DNA from 2 places in the Spirillospora sp. NPDC048911 genome. Region 1 is predicted to be linked to the other one. Evidence: riboswitches for the same ligand, from Rfam matches in the RefSeq annotation. Region 1 holds a riboswitch; the other holds the start of a gene.
The links. Region 1 has a riboswitch for cobalamin ahead of cobN (cobaltochelatase subunit CobN). Riboswitches for the same ligand answer to the same signal wherever they lie in the genome.

Region 1 (3,200 bases):
CCCCGCGGCGGCTGGATCATCAAGACGACGTTCCCGAACCTGAGAGAGGCTAGGACGATGTCGTCGCCGTCCACGTAGAGCTCGCCGGGCGGGTCGCCCCAGTGCCGCCGCACCCCCTCCCGCAAGGACTCCGGCACCTCCGCGAACCACGCCTCGTACGCCGCCAGCGAGGTGCGCGCCGGGGCCTGCCGCAACTGGTCCTCGGTGAGCCACTCCACATCGTGCCCACCGGCCGCGATCAGCGCATGGATCAGCGCGTCCCCGTTGTCGGCGTCGGCCCACAGAGAGGCGTCGTCGCCCAGCCGGTATCCCGCCTCCGCCATCTGCCGCAACATCCGTACGGCGGAGGTGGGCGTGTCGAGCCCGACCGCGTTGCCGACGCGGGAGTGCTTGGTCGGGTAGGACGACAGCACCAGCGCGACCTTCTTCTCCGCGTTCGGGACATGCCGCAGCCGCGCGTGCCGGACGGCGATCCCCGCCACCCGCGCCGCCCGTTCGGGATCCGCCACGTACACGGGGATCCCGTCGCGCCCCTCCTCCTTGAACGAGAACGGCACCGAGATCAGCCGCCCGTCGAACTCGGGGATCGCGACCTGCATGGCCGCGTCCATCGGCGACAGCGCCGCGTCCGACTCCTCCCAGGCCGCCCGCGAAGAGGTCAGGCACAGCCCCTGGATCACCGGGACGTCCAGGCCGGCGAGCGCTCCCGCGTCCCACCCGTCCTCCGCCGACCCGCCCGCCGCCAGCACGGTGGTGATCAGCGCGTCCGCCCCGCCCAGCAGTTCCAGCAGGCCTTCGTCCACACCCCGCAACGATCCGCAGAAGACGGGCAGCGCGTTCGCCCCGTGCGCCTCGATCTGCTCGCACAACGAGTCGATGAACGCCGTATTGCCCGACAGCTCATGGGCCCGGTAGAAGACAACGCCGACGGTGGGCCGCCCAGACTCCACCCCGTAACGCCCGTGAACCCCGTACGACGGCATGGAGACCGGCGGCGCGAACCCCTCACCCGTCAAAAGCACCGTGTCGGACAGGAAACGTGCCAGCTCCCGCAGGTTGGCGACCCCGCCCTCCCGCAGGTAATCCAGGGCCTCCGCCGCCACCCCCGCCGGAACGGTCGACAACGCCATCAACTCAGCGTCCGGGTCGGCCTCGCCCCCGAGGAAGACGACCGGCAGCCCACTGCCACGCAGCCGTTCCACGCCCTCCGGCCAGGTCTTGCGCCCGCCCAGCAACCGGACGACCACCAGATCGACGCCCTCCAGATCGGGCTCGTCGACCCGCACCGGATTGGCGGTCGCGAACCCCGCGTCGGCCGCGGCGAGGAGCTCGGTGTCGGCGGTGGACAGCAGCAGGGCACGCATCGGCAAGCCTCCTCCGGGGTCCGCGCCCCGGCTAGGGGAAGGTACGCGCCGGCCGGGAGTCTCCTGGCTCCCGGATCACCACCGCGCCCCCGGCCTTCCAGCGTCACCGCCGTGGCCGTGCGTGGGGGCGGGCTCCCCGGTCACAGTTGCGGGACAGCCCCGGATTTGGCGGAGCCGAACAAAGTCGGCACGGCCGCACCGGGTTCCTCCCTCACCGTCGCGCGCTCAGTCTACGTCGGCGAGGGTCGGTACGCGGCGGCCGCGCAGGCCCGGGATCCAGCGGGGGAACGTCTCGCCCCACGTGGCGACCAGCCCGACCGCGGTGAACGCCAGGAGTTCCGAGACGAGCGAGAGCAGCACCACGTACACCTCGCCGGGCAGCCACGACGGAAGGTCTCCGTCGCCCTGGTCGCCCTCGCCGATCGGCAGGTGGAAGGTGCCGATGGCGATCCGCCAGACGCTGGACGGGAGGACGGTGAGGGGCACGGCCAGCGCGGCGGTCCAGGCCCAGTTCGGTACGCCGTCGGCGCGGACGTGGGCGGCGGCCCAGGCGGAACGGAGCCGGCCCGGAGCAGGTGTTTCGGTCATGCCCACCACGATCGTCGGCCCGCGCGGTGAGATGATCACCCGCGCGGGCCGGTGCGTTCCCCCGTGCGGGTGAACGGGCGTGTGGCGGTCCAGAGGCGGGTGCCGCCGCGGCGGTCGAGCCGGCGCAGGAACGACAGGACCCCTGCGGTGCCCGTGCCCCAGGTGAAGCCCTGGGTGTCGAGATCGTTCCCGGGGAAGATCGGCTTTCCGGCCGGTCCTCCACTGCGGACGAGCATCAACTCGGCGATCTCTTCCGCACTCTGCCAGTACGCGTCGTTCCCGGTCGTCATGGCGGTGTCGATGAGCGCCTCGCCCATCCCTGCCAGCCCGCAGCACTGCGAGGTCACCCAGGCTCCGGGCGCGACCGTGAGGCAGGCGCGGGCGCCGCGTTCGGCGAGCGACAGGTACGTCTCGTCGTCGTACGCGCGGGCCGCGTGGAGCAGGGCGCTGACGATCCCCGACATTCCCTGGCACCAGGACGCGCCCATCGGGCGGGCCTCCGGGCCGTCCAGGTCGCCGATCAGCGAAGCGGCCGCCTTGGCGAGCGCGGCGAAACGTTCCTCGGCCGCCGTTCCGGCCGCGACGTCGCCGGTGGCCTCGTGGTAGGCGAGCAGGAAGTCGGCAACGCCCGCCGCGCCGTGGGCGAACGCGGTGTCCACGGCGACGCCGGATCCGGGCTGCTCGATCGCCACCGATTCGTCGGGCTCGGCCACCTCCCCGGCGATCAGCCGCCGGGCGCACTCGGCGGCCAGGTCCAGATGGGCGGGATCGTCGGGGACCTGGGCAGCGAGGACCAGGTGGCCGGTGCCGATGCCCGCGAGCCCGTGCGCCTGATCGGCGCGTTCGTTCCCGGTCAGCCGGACGGGCGCCACGGCGGCCACCTGGCTCGCGGCCAGGAAGATCGCCGTGCCGGTGCGGCCGAAGTAGAGGGCCGCGGGAAGGGCGGCGGGCGGCGTGTTCTCCACCGTCCAGCGGGCGAGGTCGGCGCCGATCGCCTGGCCTTCCGCGTGCTGGAGCAGCTCCATGCCGACCCCCGCCGTGCCCGCGTACACGTTGGTGACGGGCGGGCTCGACCGGCGCTCGGCCGGGGTGTCCATCGTCTTTTCCGCGAAGAGCACGCACTCGCGGGTGGTGTGCTTGAGGACGGCCGCCAGCAGGCTCCCGGTCAGCCTCGGCGGGCTCGGCCGCGGCGTCGATGCCGGTGGCTCTGATCGAACGTGGTGACCGGCGCGGATGTCGGCGGCGGCC
Region 2 (3,200 bases), on a different contig from region 1:
TCCCGCCTGTGGTCGCCCACGGTGGCGGCCGCCGCGCTCGGCGTCGTTCCGGACCTGTCCAGCCTGCACTGGCGATGGGCGCCCGGCGCGCCGATCGCGCTCTGGCTCGCAGAGCCCTCGGGATGGCCGGGCTCGGCCGACCGCCTCTACGAGACGGTGGTGACCGGCCAACTGCAACCCTTGCGCGACACGATCCTCCAGGTCGTACGCCTGGCCGACGGCCTGCTCTGGGGGAACGCGGCGTCGGCCCTGGCCGGAACGCTCCGCGCTGGAACCCTCCGGCCGGACCTGGCCGCGCCGCTGAACACCCTTGTACGGGACCTGTTCTCCCGTGGCCCGCTCACCGGCACGGGCTCGTTCGAACAGGGCCGGGGCTTCGTGCGGCGCAGCTGCTGCCTCTACTACCGCGTCCCGCCCGGTGGCGAGATGTGCGGCGACTGCGTACTGCTGACCCGCTGAGCCGGTTCGGCCTGGTGTGTGCGGAAGGCTCGTTCTGTGAGGGCCCCGAAGAGCAGGCCCAACGTCGCCCAGAGCACCACCTGGATTCCCAGCGAGGCGATCCGGAAGTCCCACAGCACGGTGGCCGGGAAGCCGTCCGCGACCGCGTCGGGCTCGGGCGTGAACCGGTGGACGATCCCGACGACGACGGCGAAGCCCACCGCGGCCACGATCGTCGCGTTCCACGCCCCGAGCCTGGGCAGCAACCGGCGCTGCACGATCACCGCGGCGGCGGTGCCCAGGAGGCCGAGCGCCACCATGCCGAAGTAGAGCGTCGTCCGGCTGCCGATCGTGTCCGGATTGCCGACCGCCGGGGGTGTCGGCGGGTACTTCAGGAACGGCACGACCACCACCGCCACGAAGCCGCCGAGGGCGACCAGCGCCGCCGTGGCGCGGGCGTCGATCGCCCCGATCCGGCCGTAGGCGAACGCGAACGCGATGGCGAAGAGGCCGCCGACCGCCACGCCGTAGACCACCATCGCGGTGATCAGACCGGCCGTCTTCTGGGCGGTACGGCTGACGACCTCGGCCTCGGCCGCCTCACCACCGTGATGGTGCGTGGCCGCCCGGGCCTCCTCGAAGGAGATGGCGTGCCCCACCTGGGGTTCGCCGTAGATCCAGGCGATCACGAGCGCGAGCGCCGCCGCGGCGATCCCGGCGAGCATGCCGCGGATGAGAAGGGAGCGCATCATCAGTGGCAGGGGAACCCGAGCAGGTGCCGGCCGTCGTGCGTGAACTCGTGCACCCAGGTGCCGCTGAACAGGGAGGTGGCGCCCTGCTCGGCGCCGACGAAGTAGAGCAGCAGGAGGCCGAGGACGGCGGCGAGGACCGCCCAGGGCAGGATCTCGCGGACGGGGACGCGCAGCGGGACAGGCAGCTCCTGGACCTGCGCCGACGGCACGGTTGACTGGGCCATGGGATCTCCTCACGGGGTGCACTCGCCCCGGTGACGGGAGGACGGCAGGACAGTTCCTGACTTCCGGGAGCCTTGGCGGGCCGACCGGACACAGTGGCGGGACCGTCCTGGAATCGCACCAGGTTCCTGCGCACTGCCGCCTCGATGTGAACTTGTCCTGCTGAGCGTCCACTTCGCATGGGCACCGCGTCAAGTAGCCCCATCGGGTGACAGTCCAGGCCGGACGAGATGGTGATCTCGGATGGTGAGACCGGTGCTCACGAGCTGAGACGTTGGGGTAGAGTGCGCGCATGGTTTCCCGCAACATTCGGCTGGCCGTCATCCCGGGTGACGGGATCGGCCCGGAGGTCGTCGCCGAGGGGCTCAAGGTCCTGGAGGCCGTCGCCCCCGCGTCCGGCCTGGCGTTCGAGCAGACCCGCTACGACCTGGGCGCCGCCCGCTGGCACCGGACCGGCGAGGTGCTGCCCGACTCGGTGCTCGACGAACTGCGGGGCCAGGACGTCATCCTGCTCGGCGCCATCGGCGACCCGAGCGTGCCCAGCGGGACGCTGGAGCGCGGGCTGCTGCTGCGGGCCCGCTTCGAGCTCGACCACTACGTCAACCTGCGGCCGGTCAAGCTCCTGCCGGGCGCCGCGACCCCGCTGGCGGGCGTGCGGCCCGAGGACATCGACATGGTCGTCGTCCGCGAGGGCACCGAGGGCCCCTACACCGGCGTCGGCGGTGTGCTCCGCAAGGGCACCGACCACGAGGTCGCCACGCAGGAGAGCGTCAACACCGCGTACGGCGTCGAGCGGATCATCCGCTACGCGTTCGAGCAGGCCGCCGCCAGGCCCCGCAAGAAGCTCACGCTCGTCCACAAGGACAACGTGCTGACCTTCGCCGCCGGGCTCTACCAGCGCTACCTCAAGGAGCTCGCGGCCGAGTTCCCCGACGTCGAGACCGACTACTGCCACGTCGACGCGGCCACGATGTTCTTCGTCAACCAGCCGCAGCGCTTCGACGTGGTCGTCACCGACAACCTCTTCGGCGACATCATCACCGACCTCGGCGCGGCGGTCGCCGGCGGCATCGGGCTGGCCGCCTCAGGCAACATCAACCCGACCGGCGCCGCCCCCTCGATGTTCGAGCCGGTGCACGGCAGCGCCCCCGACATCGCGGGCCAGGGCAAGGCCGACCCGACCGCTACGATCCTGTCCGTCGTCATGCTGCTCGACCACCTCGGTGCCGCCGAGGCCGCACGGCGCGTCGAGCAGGCCGTCGCCGATGACCTGCTGGAGCGCCCGGGCCTGGGCGCCCGGTCCACGTCGCAGATCGGCGACGCGATCGCGAAGCGAGTATCCGGCTAGGGGCGCGCCTCTCTGGTCACCAGAGCGAACTCCGGGCGTGCCTCGCGGCGCGCCCGGATTTTTTCGTGCGCACCGTGATCAAGGAGTAGCACTCGGACGAAGTACGACAATGGGCATAAGGGAATGCCGGGCGGCGATGGGGCCGCGGCGGCGATCCGGGAGAGGACCGAGACGATGAGCAGCACCCTGGACTTCGAGATCAACCTGACCGGGCAGCCGACCCCGGCCGCCGAGCGCGAGCGCATCCTGGCCGATCCGGGGTGGGGTGTGCACTTCACGGATCACATGATCATGATCCGTTACCAGGAGGGCAAGGGCTGGTACGACGCCCGCCTGGAGCCCTACGGCCCGATCCCGATGGACCCGGCCAGCCAGGTCCTGCACTACTCCCAGGAGCTGTTCGAGGGGCTCAAGGCCTACCGGCAGGCCGACGGCTCGAT

Region 2: linked by a shared signal. The riboswitch ahead of ACGFNU_RS08800 (CbtB-domain containing protein) and the one ahead of cobN (cobaltochelatase subunit CobN) in region 1 are both predicted to bind cobalamin.

The regions. Positions count from the first base shown of each region.
Region 1 is NZ_JBICUD010000007.1:318,082-321,281, forward strand. It holds gene cobN (cobaltochelatase subunit CobN) at 1-1,364, opposite strand, end outside; cobalamin riboswitch at 1,421-1,578, opposite strand; gene ACGFNU_RS31025 (hypothetical protein) at 1,590-1,952, opposite strand; gene lanL (class IV lanthionine synthetase LanL) at 1,988-3,200, opposite strand, start outside.
Region 2 is NZ_JBICUD010000002.1:358,248-361,447, forward strand. It holds gene ACGFNU_RS08790 ((2Fe-2S)-binding protein) at 1-459, shown strand, start outside; gene ACGFNU_RS08795 (CbtA family protein) at 402-1,190, opposite strand; gene ACGFNU_RS08800 (CbtB-domain containing protein) at 1,190-1,414, opposite strand; cobalamin riboswitch at 1,444-1,590, opposite strand; gene ACGFNU_RS08805 (3-isopropylmalate dehydrogenase) at 1,705-2,760, shown strand; gene ACGFNU_RS08810 (branched-chain amino acid aminotransferase) at 2,935-3,200, shown strand, end outside.